3 regions of the Blastococcus deserti genome follow, and region 1 is predicted to be linked to each of the others. Evidence: riboswitches for the same ligand, from Rfam matches in the RefSeq annotation. Region 1 holds a riboswitch; each other region holds the start of a gene.
The links. Region 1 has a riboswitch for cyclic di-AMP ahead of ACFSHS_RS20855 (C40 family peptidase). Riboswitches for the same ligand answer to the same signal wherever they lie in the genome.
Positions count from the first base shown of each region.

Region 2: it holds a riboswitch for cyclic di-AMP, as region 1 does, so the genes downstream of both, ACFSHS_RS11375 (C40 family peptidase) here and ACFSHS_RS20855 (C40 family peptidase) in region 1, are expected to answer to the same signal.
Region 3: it holds a riboswitch for cyclic di-AMP, as region 1 does, so the genes downstream of both, ACFSHS_RS04900 (aggregation-promoting factor C-terminal-like domain-containing protein) here and ACFSHS_RS20855 (C40 family peptidase) in region 1, are expected to answer to the same signal.

Region 1 covers NZ_JBHUHP010000030.1:197,767-202,073, reverse strand. The annotation lists gene ACFSHS_RS20870 (hypothetical protein) at 1-176, opposite strand, end outside; gene ACFSHS_RS20865 (maleylpyruvate isomerase family mycothiol-dependent enzyme) at 286-984, opposite strand; gene ACFSHS_RS20860 (hypothetical protein) at 1,126-1,344, opposite strand; cyclic di-AMP (ydaO/yuaA leader) riboswitch at 1,774-1,863, shown strand; gene ACFSHS_RS20855 (C40 family peptidase) at 1,896-2,405, shown strand; gene ACFSHS_RS20850 (BTAD domain-containing putative transcriptional regulator) at 2,496-4,307, shown strand, end outside.
Region 2 covers NZ_JBHUHP010000010.1:113,356-117,662, reverse strand. The annotation lists gene ACFSHS_RS11385 (glycosyltransferase family 4 protein) at 1-8, opposite strand, end outside; gene ACFSHS_RS11380 (M48 family metallopeptidase) at 82-1,362, opposite strand; gene ACFSHS_RS11375 (C40 family peptidase) at 1,654-2,736, opposite strand; cyclic di-AMP (ydaO/yuaA leader) riboswitch at 2,753-2,933, opposite strand; gene ACFSHS_RS11370 (hypothetical protein) at 3,121-3,441, opposite strand; gene ACFSHS_RS11365 (D-alanyl-D-alanine carboxypeptidase family protein) at 3,523-4,307, opposite strand, start outside.
Region 3 covers NZ_JBHUHP010000004.1:10,102-14,408, forward strand. The annotation lists gene ACFSHS_RS04885 (flavin-containing monooxygenase) at 1-478, shown strand, start outside; gene ACFSHS_RS04890 (SDR family NAD(P)-dependent oxidoreductase) at 478-1,320, shown strand; gene ACFSHS_RS04895 (class I SAM-dependent methyltransferase) at 1,375-2,022, shown strand; cyclic di-AMP (ydaO/yuaA leader) riboswitch at 2,131-2,295, shown strand; gene ACFSHS_RS04900 (aggregation-promoting factor C-terminal-like domain-containing protein) at 2,506-3,279, shown strand; gene ACFSHS_RS04905 (DUF72 domain-containing protein) at 3,524-4,249, shown strand; gene ACFSHS_RS04910 (glycoside hydrolase family 3 N-terminal domain-containing protein) at 4,251-4,307, opposite strand, start outside.

The DNA of each region.
Region 1 (4,307 bases):
GGACCACGCCGCCACCTCCCGACGCCGGCCTCGAACAGGGCCACAGCGGCGACTCCTGCGAGAAGGCCCGTCGCGACCGCGGGCCGGAGCAGCGAGAGGACGGCCACCAGCAGGACGGTGACCCCGACGACGGCCAGCAGAGCCAGCCGGACCAGTCGCACACGACGCGGTGCCATCGCGCTCCCCGCCTCGCCTCCTCGGCGCAGCACCGGTCGTACCCCGGTCGCGCGGCGTCAGGCATCCGCGACCGAGCGACGTCCCTCGAGGGCTGCTTCCAGCGGCGACCTAGAGCCAGGCGGGCGGCGGCGGGACCTCGCCGCTGAGCCCGGAGGCGTCGGAGCGGGTCAGCCAGGCGGCGACCGCGGCCACCGGACCCTCGACCGTCCGGCCGCCGCTCCCCCACGTCCGGCCGGCGTCGGTCGCGACGACCGTGACGTCCGGCGCCTGCTCGCGGGCGGCGAACAGCCCGAGGACGTCGTCGACGAGCGCTGCGCAGAACTCGGCCGGAACGTCGGCGAAGGAGAGTCCGCCGCGCAGGTCGACGCCGTGCACCCACACCTCCTTGGCCCGCATCCACGGCACCGCGGACGCCGGCACGGTCACGCCCTGGCCGTTGCGCACCTCTGCCGTCCAGGCGCCTGCGGGCATGACCTCGACGGCCTGCGCGAGCCGTTCGCGGGCCGCGGCGTGGTCGCGGCGCAGCTCGGCCGGGGGCAGCGCGGCGGTCGCCTCGATGCCGGCGTCGCGGGCCGCACGGGAGGGGTACATCGGCGTCTCGACGCCGGTGCGGGCCCAGGTGAGCAGGTTGACCAGCGCGTCGGCGTTGCGGGCCAGGTGCGCGACGACGTGGGCGCGCGACCACCCGGGCAGGTGCGACTCCGCGGACAGCTCCTCGTCGCTGAACTCGTGGACGAGGCGCGACACGACGCGCTCCCCCTCGGTCCACCAGCGGAGCGCCTGCTCGGAAGCGGGGGTCGTCGTCACGGTCGCCGAATCTAGCCCGGTCGTGCACCGAGCGATCGCCCGCGGGACGGGGTCACGAGCCGCACGGGACCCGAGTGAGCCGCACCCGTGTCGCAGCACCTCGAACCCCGGTCATCGCCATAGCTTCCGGGGCGGTGCGGGTCAGCCCGTGGGGCCGGTCGGGTCCGGTCCGCCGGCGGCCTTGCTGTCGGCGCCGCCGTCCGGGACATGGGTGACGTCGCCGGACATGCCGCCCTGCGCCGCCCGCGGCGACTGGTCGTCGTCCGCCGTCACCTGTCCCTTCTCGGGCCGCTCCCCGGGCAGGCCCTCGTCCTGGCCCGGGTCGTTGACGCCGCCGTAGGGACGTCCGGTCTCGGTCATCGCTCCACTCCCGTTCGTCGGAGTCGCGCACTGGCTCCCCGGTGATAGCCGCGAGGGCGCCGGCGCAACCCGGGACGACGCGTCCCGGGCGTGTCCGTCGGGAGTGCCGGCGGCGCTGCCTGGCGGCGTCGGTCACCCACCGTTCCGCCGCGCCGCTCGGGCACCGATTACGTACGGCAACCGTTACCGCGCGTAACAGCCCGCCCTGCTCCGGGGCGCACCGGGATCGGACCAGGTCAGGGAGGCGGCGCCGCGGGAAGGTGCTCTCCCCGCGTCGGCAGCGGGGCTCCGCCGACCCGTTCGCGCGCCTCTGCGGACCTCCGCGCCGCGCCCTAGCGTCTTCGCCGTCCGAGCGGGCCCCCCTCGTCACGCACCTCGTGACTCCCGCCGGACGCCGCCGAACCGGCCTCCCGCAGCAGCGGGCGCCGGACCGGGGACCCACCGAAGTACCGGGGTGAAGCGCGCGCCGATCGGCCGCGCCGGGCGAGTTCCCCGCCCGAACCCGACAGCTAACTCGGTAGGCGGCACAGGAGAACAGGAGAACGTCGTCGATGACGACTACAGCCATGCCCATGTCCCGCTCGCTCCGCCGCGCCGCCGTCGTGCTCGTCGCCGGTGCGGGGGTCGCGCTCAGCCCCCTGCCGGCCCAGGCCTCCTCGGGCGCTCCCACCACCGCCACGGTCGCGGCGGCACCGGTCGCCGCGGCGACCCCCGCCGCGCAGGTCGCCGTCGACACGGCGCTGGCCCAGCAGGGCGACCCCTACGTCTGGGGCGGGAGCGGCCCCGACTCGTTCGACTGCTCGGGGCTGACGCAGTACGCCTACGCGGCGGCCGGCGTGGAGCTGCCGCACTCGTCGCGCATGCAGTCGGAGCTGGGCACGCCGGTGTCGCTGGACGCGCTGCAGCCGGGTGACCTGGTGTTCTTCTACAGCCCGGTCAGCCACGTCGGGATGTACATCGGGAACGGGCAGATGGTGCACGCGCCGACGTCCGGCGACGTCGTCAAGGTCGTGGACCTGGCGAACATGCCGGGCGCGGTCTCGGCCCGCAGGGTCGCCTGACGCACGGGTGCCCCGGCCGCCCGGCCGGGGCACCCGCCCACCCGGATGTGCTCCCGCCGGCCCCGGGGTGTGGGTTAGGTTTCGCGCGCCATGGCTGCCCCTGACGTCCCGCCGGTCGAGGTGTCGGTCCTGGGGCCGTTGCGGGTGACCGTCGGCGGTGCCGCCGCCGCGCTGGGTGGGCCACGGCAGCGCTCGGTCCTCGCCCGGCTCGCCGTGGCCGGTGGCCACGTCGTCTCGACCGACCGGATCATCGAGGACCTGTGGGAGGGCGAGCCGCCGCCCAAGGCACTCGCGTCCCTGCAGGTGCACGTGTCGCACCTGCGCCGCGCCCTCGAACCCGGCCGCCGCACGCGCACCGCGGCCGCGACGCTGGTCAGCCGCCCGCCGGGCTACGCCCTGCAGCTCCCCCGGGAGGCGGTGGACGCCTGGCGGTTCGAGGACCTCCTCGCCCGCGCCCAGGGGGAACCGGCGGCCGTCCGTCGCCGCCTGCTGGACGACGCCCTGGCCTGCTGGTCGGGGCCCGCCTACGCCGAGGTCGCCGACACGTCGTGGGCCGCCCCGGAAGTCGCCCGGCTGGAGGAGCTGCGGCTGGTCGCGCGGGAGAGCCGGGCGGACGCCGACCTCGAGCTCGGTCGTGCGGTCGCCGTCGTCCCCGAGCTGGAGCGCCTCCTGCACGACCACCCTGCCCGGGAGCGGTCGGTGCGCCTGCTGGTGCTCGCGCTGTACCGGAGCGGCCGGCAGGGCGACGCGCTCGGCGTGCTCCGGCGGGCCCGCGAGCACCTGGCCGAGGAGCTGGGGGTCGACCCGGGCCGCGAGCTGCGCGAGCTCGAGGCAGCGGTGCTCGACCACGACCCGTCCCTCGACGCCGGGCCGGCGTCCGCGCCCGCCGCCCCGGCGCCCGCCGCTCCTCCCCTCGCGCCGGCCGCCTCCGTCGGCCGGACCGCCCAGCTCGACCAGCTGCTCGCCGCCGCCGGCGAGGCGCGGCGCGGAGCGCGGGTGGTCTGGATCGGCGGCGAGGCCGGCGCGGGCAAGACCACGCTCGTCGAGGCCGCGGCCGCGGCGCTCCGGCAGCAGGGCTGGCGGGCGGCCTGGGGCCGCTGTCCCGAGGTGGAGGGCGCTCCCCCGGCCTGGCCGTGGACCGAGGTGGTCCGCGCCCTGGGCGACGCGGGTCTCCCGGACGCCGACAGCGCCTTCTGGCTGGCCCGCGCGGTGGCCGACCGGCTGACGAGGGCGGCGCGCGAGCACCCGCTGCTCGTGGTGCTGGACGACGTCCACCGGGCGGACGAGCTGACCCTGCAGCTGCTGCGCCAGGTGGTCGGCGAGCTGGCCGGCGAGCCCCTGCTGGTGCTCGCTCCCTTCCGGACCACCGAGGACGGTGACGCGCTGCGGGCCGCCCGGGCCGCGCTGACCGCGGCCAGCGCGGCGCACCTGTTGCTGGACGGGCTCGACGAGGCAGGGGTGGCCGCCCTGGCTCGGGACCACGGGCTCGCCGACGTCTCGCACGAAGTCGTCGCGCTGCTGCGCGAGCGGACCGGCGGCAATCCCCTGTTCGTGCGGGAGCTGACCCGGCTGATCGTGTCCGAGGGCACGGCCGCCGCGCGGACCAGCGTGCCGGCCGGTGTCCGGGAGGTCCTGCGGCGCCGGGTCGACCGGCTGCCCGGACCCGCGGTCACCGCGCTCCGGCAGGCCGCCGTGCTGGGCCGGGACGTCGACGTCGACCTGCTCGCCGCGGTCGCCGGCCGGGATCCCGACGAGCTGCTGGACGCGTTGGAGACCGCGGTCCTGGCCGGCCTCCTGGACGAGCCGGCGCCGGGACGGGTGCGGTTCAGCCACGCGCTCGTGCGCGACACCCTGTACGAGGACCTGCCGCTGATGCGCCGGGCGCGCGTGCACGCGGCCGCA
Region 2 (4,307 bases), on a different contig from region 1:
CTGGTCACGGCCGCTCCTCGCCGGCGGTCGTTCCGCCCGTGCCCGGGAGTGCGGTGCCCATGCGGGAGCTCGCACACTGGCTCACGGCCGGTCCTGCTTCGCCCAGTCGGCGGCGAACGCCAGCCGCTGCGCGGCGGTCGGATGGGACCCGAAGAACCACTGCCAGGCGGCGGGGGGATCAGGATCCCCGAGGTTGGTGCGGATCAGCCGGCGCTGCATGTCGATGAAAGCGCCAGGGTCCTCGGTGAGGTCCAGCGCGTGGAGGTCGGCCCGCGCCTCGATCTGCCGGGACACGAGGTTCTGCACCGGCGTCGAGACCAGGGTGCCCACCGACAGGAGGAACACGACCAGCGGCACCACGCGCGGGTCCCCGGCTCCTTCCGCCCCCGCCCGGCGCAGGAGCGGCGTCGAGGAGAGGAGCCAGCCCAGCAGGGCGACGGCGCCGGCCGCGCCAAGGGCGCCGGTCAGCGTGCCGGTGAGGACGTCCCGGTTCACGACGTGGCCGAGCTCGTGGGCCACGATCGACTCGATCTCGTCATCGGGCAGCTCGGCCAGCACGGTGTCGTAGACGACGATCCTCCGGGTGGAGCCGAACCCCGAGACGTAGGCGTTGAGCGCCGTCGTCCGTCGCGAGGCGTCCGACACCAGGACGTCCTGCACGGGGACGCCGCTCTCCTCCGCCAGGGCCAGCAGGTCGGTGCGCAGCTCCCCCGCCGCCAGCGGCTCGAAGCTGTTGAACGCCGGCTCGACGACCACCGGGTACAGGAACGACGCGACCACCACGAAGCCGGCGGCGGCCGCCGCCGACCAGGCCCACCAGGTGCGGGGCGCCCGGCGGGCCAGCCACAGCAACGACAACAGCGCCAGGGCCGTCAGCACCGCGCTGATCGCTGTCGACACCGCCACGTCACGGAGCCACAGGCCCCAGCTGCGGGTGGAGAGGCCGTACCGGTGACGCACGCTCTCCGCGTAGGCCGAGACCGGCAGGGTCGCCAGCCGCCCGACGACCGTGAGTGCGGCAGTGCCGAGCAGTGCCTGCGCGACCCAGCCCCCGCCGACCGGCCGCGCCACCGTCCGGACCAGCCGGGCCCCGAGCGGGGTCAGTCCCAGGACGCCCGAGACGCCGAGCGCCAGCAGCAACGAGACCAGGGAGGCCGGCCGCAGGGCCGCGGCGAACGCCTCGGCGCGCTCCACCTGCGCGGCGGAGAGACCCGCGGTGGGATCCACCGGGGTGTGGCCCCCGGCGGGCTCGGGCAGCGGCACCCACGGCGTCCGGACGGCGATGACGACCACGACCGCGATGCCCAGGACGACCGCGGTGAGCAGTGCGGCGCGAGCACCTGTCCGACCCGCCCGGCTCACCGTCCCCCTCGCCCCGCCGGTCGGCCGCTCCGCGCCACGGACCGATCCTAGGCGGCCCGCCGGCAGCTTCCGACGCGGCGAGGACCGGTGACCCATCGAAGTCACCGGCCCTGGCCGAGGTGGTGCGGAGGTCAGCCGGCGATCACACGGGCCGACTTCCGCACCTCGGTCCGCTCCTCGCTCGTTCCTCGCTGCGATGCGCCCGAGGCTGTCAGCCGGCGATCACACCGGCCGACTTCCGCACCTAGGTCCGCTCCTCGCTCGTTCCTCGCTGCGATGCTCCCGAGGCTGTCAGCCGGCGATGCGGCGGGCGTGGGTGAAGCCGCTCATCGAGTTGAAGTCGACCACCATGACCGGCTTGCTCGACGTCGACGCGTGGACCATCTTGCCGTTGCCCACGTACATCGCCACGTGGCTGGTCGGGCTGTAGTAGAAGAGCAGGTCGCCCGGCTGCAGGTCGGCGACCGACACCGGCGCGCCCATCTGCGACTGGCTCCGGCTCGAGTGCGGCAGGCTGACGCCGGCCGCGGAGTAGGCGTACTGCGTCAGGCCCGAGCAGTCGAAGGCGTCGGGGCCGCCGGCTCCCCAGACGTAGGCGTCGCCCACCTGGGCCAGCGCCGTGTCCACCGCGGCCTGCGCCGCGGCGCTCGGGGCGACGACGCCACTCGGGGCGGCCGCTGCCTCGCCGCCGTGGGCACGCGCGACCTCGGCCTGCTGCGGAGCACTGAGGGCGTCGTACTGGCGCTGGTAGTCGGCGATCCGGTCCTCGAGCTGGGCCTGCTGGGCGGCGATGTCGTCGACCGCCTCCTGCGCCTCGGCCTGAGCCCGGTCGGCCTCGGCCTGCGCGCGATCGGCCGCCTCCGCAGCCTCCGCGACCTCGGCGACCTGGTCGTTGGTGTGGCCGGCGATGGCGTCCAGCGTGCCCAGCTGGTGCACGAACTCGTCGGCCGAGTCGCTGGTCAGGAGGACGTCGAGCCGCGAGAAGCCCTCGCTGGTGTAGGCCGTGCGCGCCAGCTGCCGGACCTGGCCGTCCAGCGCATCGAGCTGGGCCTGGGCCTCGGCGGCGGCCTGCGTGGCGCCGGCGGCGGCCGCCTGCTGCTGCTCGAGCTGCACCTTGGCTTCGTTCAGCTGCTCGGTGACGACCTCGAGCTCGTGCTCGGCGTCGGCGACGAGGCGGGCGGCCTGCGCCGGGTCGGTCACCTCGCCGGGAACGGCGGTCGCCGTGCCGGGGAGGACGGTGAAGGTGAGGGCTGCGGTGAGTCCGAGGAGGAGGCCCGAGCGGAGCCATCCGACGTGTCCGGCCCGGGGGTCGGACGGACGAGCGGTGACGGACTGTTCGAGGGCGTGCGGCAGTACAGCGTGTGGGGTCGCCACGAGCGGCGGCTCTCCGTTTCTTCCTCTGCAACCGCCGACCGAGTTAGCTGACGGGTTCGGGCTGGGAAGACTGGCCCTATCCCCTGCGCACCGGCGAACCGGCCCGGCAGGAGAACTCACCCCAGAACTGCGGTGGGTCCCCGGCTCGCCGTCGAGCACCTCACAGGCGCCGTCGGGCGATTAGGCGGTGTCCGTCCGAGGTCACCCCTCTGCGGGCGACGACCGCTCGGGCGGACCGGCTGACCCTACGACCGTGATGTTGCCGTGACAAATGGACGGTCGTGGGACGGGTGTGGCGGACACCCCCGGGGCGGGGCATCCGCGCTGGTCAGCGCACCGCCACGGAAAGGTGTGACCTGTAGCGGACTGTTCCGTCCGTATTGCTCAGCCGGTGCGCCGGTCCCCGTCGGCGCCGTCGCCGGACCCCTCCCGGTGGCGCAACGGCGGCACGAGACCGACGTCGGCGAGGGCCCGGACGGCACGGCGCTCCACGTCGTCGAACTCGACGACGACCCCGGCCGGTGGCACGACGACGTCCTCGGCCGTGATGCCTGCCTCTCCGGGGGACGTGCGGGCGCGTCCGCTCATCGGCACGACGACGGGATCGGCGCTCTGCCAGCCCGGCGGAGCGCCCAGCAGGACGGTGACGACGCAGTCGGCGCAGCCGGCCGGGCGCGCGGTGCAGGTGTCGCAGTCGATCAGCATGGTTGTCTCTCCTCCGTGAGTCGCCCCGCACGGTAGGAGCAGCCACCGACAATTCCGCCCGCCCCACCCCGGGCGGTCCGGTCAGGATCCCGCGTACTCCCAGTGCCACGGCTCCTCGCGCCCGTTGCCCGGCTCGGCCCAGTCGGGGTGGAGGAAGCCGAAACGGCCGGCGTTGGCCTTCATCCACGCGTACTGCGGCGTGCCGAAGGACTCGATCCCGCCGCAGAGGTCTACCGCCAGTCCCCACCCGTGGTTGCTGGTCCCCGGCACGGCGGCCAGCGCCGGCTTCTGCCCGTAGAGGCGGACCTGACTGGCGTAGGTGCGGTAGGAGTCGGTGATGCAGAGGGGCGCCCCGAACGCGCCGGCGTATGCCCCGGACATCGCCCGGTACGCCGCTGCCGCGTCGCAGCGCAGGGTGTGGCCGGCCACTCCCAGCGGGCACATGGCGCTGGGCGGGATGAGCCCGTTCGGATAGCCGCCCCACGCCCGCGCACCGTCGTAGCTCGGCGGGTAGACGGCGTTGCCGCACTCCACCCGGAGGGCACCGCCGGTGGGACCGGGGGCCGCCACCGGTGCCCGCTGCCCCAGGCTGGGACGACCGATCCCGAGAACCTGGTCGGCCGGCAGCGCGCGGACCACGACCGCGCCGGCCCGGGCGTCCGCGGCGAGCATCGTCCTGGGGTCCAGGGCGATCCCCACGTGGCCCAGACCTGACTCCGCCGTGCCCAGGAAGACCAGGTCCCCCGGCAGCACGTCGGCCGGCGCCACCGGCGTGGTGACGGCGAACAGCTCGGCCTGGGTGCCGGGCAGCGGGAGGCCCGCCGCGCCGTAGACCGACTGCACCAGCGACCCGCAGTCCCACGACT
Region 3 (4,307 bases), on a different contig from region 1:
GGACGTGATCGTCACGGCGACCGGGCTGAACCTGCTGCCGATGGGCGGGATGTCGCTCACGGTCGACGGCCGCCCCGTCGACGTGTCCGAGACCGTCTCCTACAAGGGGATGATGCTGTCGGGCGTGCCGAACTTCTCGATGACGATCGGCTACACGAACGCCTCGTGGACGCTGAAGGCCGACCTGGTCGCCCAGTACCTCTGCCGGCTGATCAACCACCTCGACGCGCACGGTTACGTCGCTGCCACGCCCGTGGCACCGCCCGAGGGGGCCGACCGGCCGTTCCTGGACCTCGCCTCCGGCTACGTCCGGCGCAGCCTCGCCGCCCTGCCCAAGCAGGGACGCCGCACGCCGTGGCGGCTGCACCAGAACTACCTCCGCGACGTCCAGCTGATGCGGCGGGGCACGCTGGAGGACGAGGGCATGACGTTCCAGCGGGCCGTGCCCGCTCCCACGACGGAGAAGGCGGTCGCCTGATGGGTCCCTACCAGTTCGCCGGCGGCACCGCCGTCGTCACGGGTGCGGCCAGCGGCATCGGGGAGGCGCTCGCGGTCCAGCTGGCCGCCCGCGGCAGCCACGTCGTCCTGGTCGACCGCGACAAGGACCGGCTGGGCGACGTCGCGGACCGCATCCGGGCCGCCCACCCCGGGCTGACCCTCGCCACGCACGTCGCCGAACTCTCCGACGACGAGCAGACCGCGGCGCTGGCGGCGACGCTGGTCGCCGAGCACCCCGAGACGACGCTGCTGGTCAACAACGCCGGGGTGGCCCTCGGCGGGCGTCTCGACCAGGTCAGCCTCGAGGACTTCGACTGGGTGATGGCGGTGAACTTCCGCGCCGTCGTCCGGCTGACCCACGCGCTGCTGCCGGTCCTGAAGGCCCACCCCGGGTCGCACCTGGTCAACGTGTCGAGCGTGTTCGGCATCTTCGCCCCGGCGGGGCAGGCGGCCTACTCCGCCAGCAAGTTCGCCGTCCGCGGGTTCTCCGAGGCAGTCCGGCACGAGCTGGCGGACAACGGCGTCGGGGTCACCGTGGTGCATCCCGGCGGCATCAGGACCCGCATCGCCGAGAGCGCCCGCACCGGGGCGGGGGTCTCGGCCGAGGAGTACGAGCAGGGCCGCGAGCAGTTCGCCAAGCTGCTCACCATGCCCCCGGAGACCGCCGCGGCGATGATCGTCACGGCGATCGAGAAGCGGCGCCCGCGCCTGCTCATCGGGTGGAGCGCGAAGGTGCCCGACGTCCTCGTGCGGCTCATGCCCGGCTCGTACTGGAAGCTGATCGCCCGCCGGGCGGCGCCGCCGAAGCCCCCGGCGTCCTGACCGACGGACGGAACTGGCGCGGCGCATCCGCCGTCGGTGGGGTGGACTGACCCGGTGGAGGAGTTCCGCTCGGTGCCCGCGGCGTTCGTGCGCGCGCACACCCGGCCGGTCAGGCCCGCGCTGGTGCCCGAGGTGACCCTGCAGGTGGCCGCCGACGTCGTGGCGCTCTGGGAGGCCATCGAGGAGGAGCGGGGGGTCGCGCCGACCGAGCCCCCGTTCTGGGCCGCCGCCTGGCCCGGTGGCCAGGCGCTCGCGCGTTACGTCCTGGACGTCCCGGCGACCGTGGCCGGGCGGTCGGTGCTCGACCTGGGCGCCGGCAGCGGACTGGTGGCCGTCGCGGCGGCGCTCGCCGGGGCCCGGGAGGTGGTGGCCAGCGAGATCGACCCGTTCGGGCACGCCGCCATCGCGGTGAACGCCGAGGTGAACGGCCTCCCGCCGGTCGCCGTCCTCGGTGACGTGCTGGGGGAGGAATCGCCCGCGGTCGACGTCGTCCTTGCCGGTGACGTCTGCTACGACCGCGTGATGAGCGAGCGGGTGCTGCCCTGGCTCGAGGCCGCCCGCGCGAGGGGCGCCGAGGTGTACCTCGGCGACCCGGGGCGGCCCTACGTGCCGACCGACCGGCTGGCCGCCGTGGCGACGTACGACGTGCCCGACACCGAGGGGCCCCAGGTGCGCCGGACGACGGTCTGGCGGCTGCCCTGACCGGGAGGGCGACACGCGTCACGCCGATCCGGCATTGTCACGACTCGATAACGGCGGTTACGTTGGGCCAGTCCGGCCGGACGGTTACCGCCCCATCCGGGGCGGCCGCGCCGGACGCCGCCGAGTCGCCCTGACGCTCCCCTGGAGTGCGGGCGAGCCGGGGACCCACCGCAGTACTGGGGTGAATCCTGCTCCGAGCACCGCTCGGGGCGGGTAGGGCCGCTTCCCGCCCGAATCCGTCAGCTAACTCGGTAGGCGGCCCACGGAAGAAACGGAGAGCCGCAGCATGGCGCGCCCTCGGGCACACCTTGCACGCAGCAGCAGCCGGTACGGATCGCCGCGCGGGACCCGCCTGCGCTGACCCTCGTCCGCCGGGCTCCCCGCCCGCCGGCGCTGCCCCTCGCCCCTCTCGCAGTGGACCGCCCGCGCCCTCGCGCGCCCGGCCGGTCCGCCGCGCCCTGTCATCCGGAGCACAGGCCCCTCATGAACCTCCGCACCACGCTGTCCTCGTCCGCCCGGGCCCTCCGCCCGTCCGGCACCCGCCCGCCCCTGGGCGGCCGCCGCCCGGCTCTCTACCTCGGGGTCGCGGCCGCCGGGGCGCTCATGGTCAACGTCCTCACCGCCGGTGAGCCCGCCGCGGACGCCGCCTCGATGGAGTCGGTGAGCGTGGCCGCGCAGCTGGGCATCCCCGCCCAGCCGGCACCGGTCGCCGGCGACGAGATCGTCGCGCCGCTCGAGCAGCTGGCCGCCAGCCGGAGCGAGCGCGACGCCGAGCGCGCCGCGGCCGCCGAGGCGCAGGCCGCCGCCGACCAGGCCGAGCGGGACCGCATCGCCGCCGAGGAGGCCGCCCGCGTCGCCGCCGAGGAGGCCGCCCGCGCCGAGGCCGCCCGCATCGAGGCGGCTCGCGCCGCCGAGGCCGAGGCCGCCGCCGCTCGTCCCGGGCAGGGCACGTCCGCCGCCACCGCGCCCAAGGGCTCCTACAAGGAGTACGCGATGAGCAAGGTGGGCAGCGCCGGCGAGTTCTCGTGCCTCGAGAACCTGTGGGGCAAGGAGAGCGGCTGGAACCCGAACGCGCAGAACCCGACCAGCACCGCGTACGGGATCCCGCAGTTCCTCGACTCGACGTGGGCCAGTACCGGCATCGCCAAGACCTCGGACGGCTACCGGCAGATCGACGCCGGCCTCATCTACATCGAGGACAGGTACGGCTCGCCGTGCGCCGCGTGGAGCCACTCGCAGTCCAAGGGCTGGTACTGAGGAAGGACCCCGCTGCCCCCACCGCTCGCAGGCTCGCGACCGTTCCCTGCAGCGGGGCCGTTCCAGCACGTCACCCTGCCGCTCGGATGCTCGCGGTGAGCCTCTGGACGGGCCCCTCGCAGGCCGCAGTGGGCCCTGCAGGGCGGCCGTCCGTCCTCGCTTCCGGGGTGTTCCTCCCGCTTTCTGTGTCGTGCAGGACAGGGAATGCGGGAGGAACACCGCAGGAGCGGGGTAGCGCCGTCCCGTGAGCGTGCACGTCGGGACGTCGGGCTGGAGCTACGACCACTGGGACGGCGTCCTCTATCCGCCGGGCACCCCGGCGCGGGACCGGCTGGCCCACTACGTGCGCCGGTTCGGCACCGTCGAGCTCAACGCCAGCTTCTACCGCTGGCCGCGCGACGTCAGCTTCACGGGCTGGCGGCGGCGCCTGCCGCCGGGCTTCCAGCTCTCGGTGAAGGCGCCGCGCGGCCTGACCCACGCCAAGCGCCTGTACGCGCCGGAACCGTGGCTCCCCCGCCTGACCTCGGCGTGGCACGAGCTGGGCGACCGGCGGGCGGTGCTGCTGGTGCAGCTGCACCCGGCGCACCAGCGCGACGACGCCCGGCTGGACCACTTCCTGTCCTGCCTGCCGCCGTGGATGCGGGTCGCGGTGGAGTTCCGCCACCCCAGCTGGCACGACGAGGCGGTGTTCGGGCTGCTGGAGCGGCACGGCGCGGCCTACTGCGTGATGAGCGGCGCCCGGCTGCCGTGCGTGCTGCGAGCGACGGCACCTTTCGTCTACGTCCGGATGCACGGACCCGATCCCGACCACCTCTACGCCGGGTCGTACGGCGACACCGACCTGCGGTGGTGGGCGGACCGGGTGGGGGAGTGGAGCGGCTCGGGGCGCGACGTGTACGTGTACTTCAACAACGACGGCCACGGGCACGCCGTCCGCAACGCCGAGCGGCTGCGCGAGCTCGTCGGCTGAGTCAGTCCGCGAGCAGCCCGGCGCGCTCCTTGGCCAGCAGGGCGGTGCGCACCGCGTC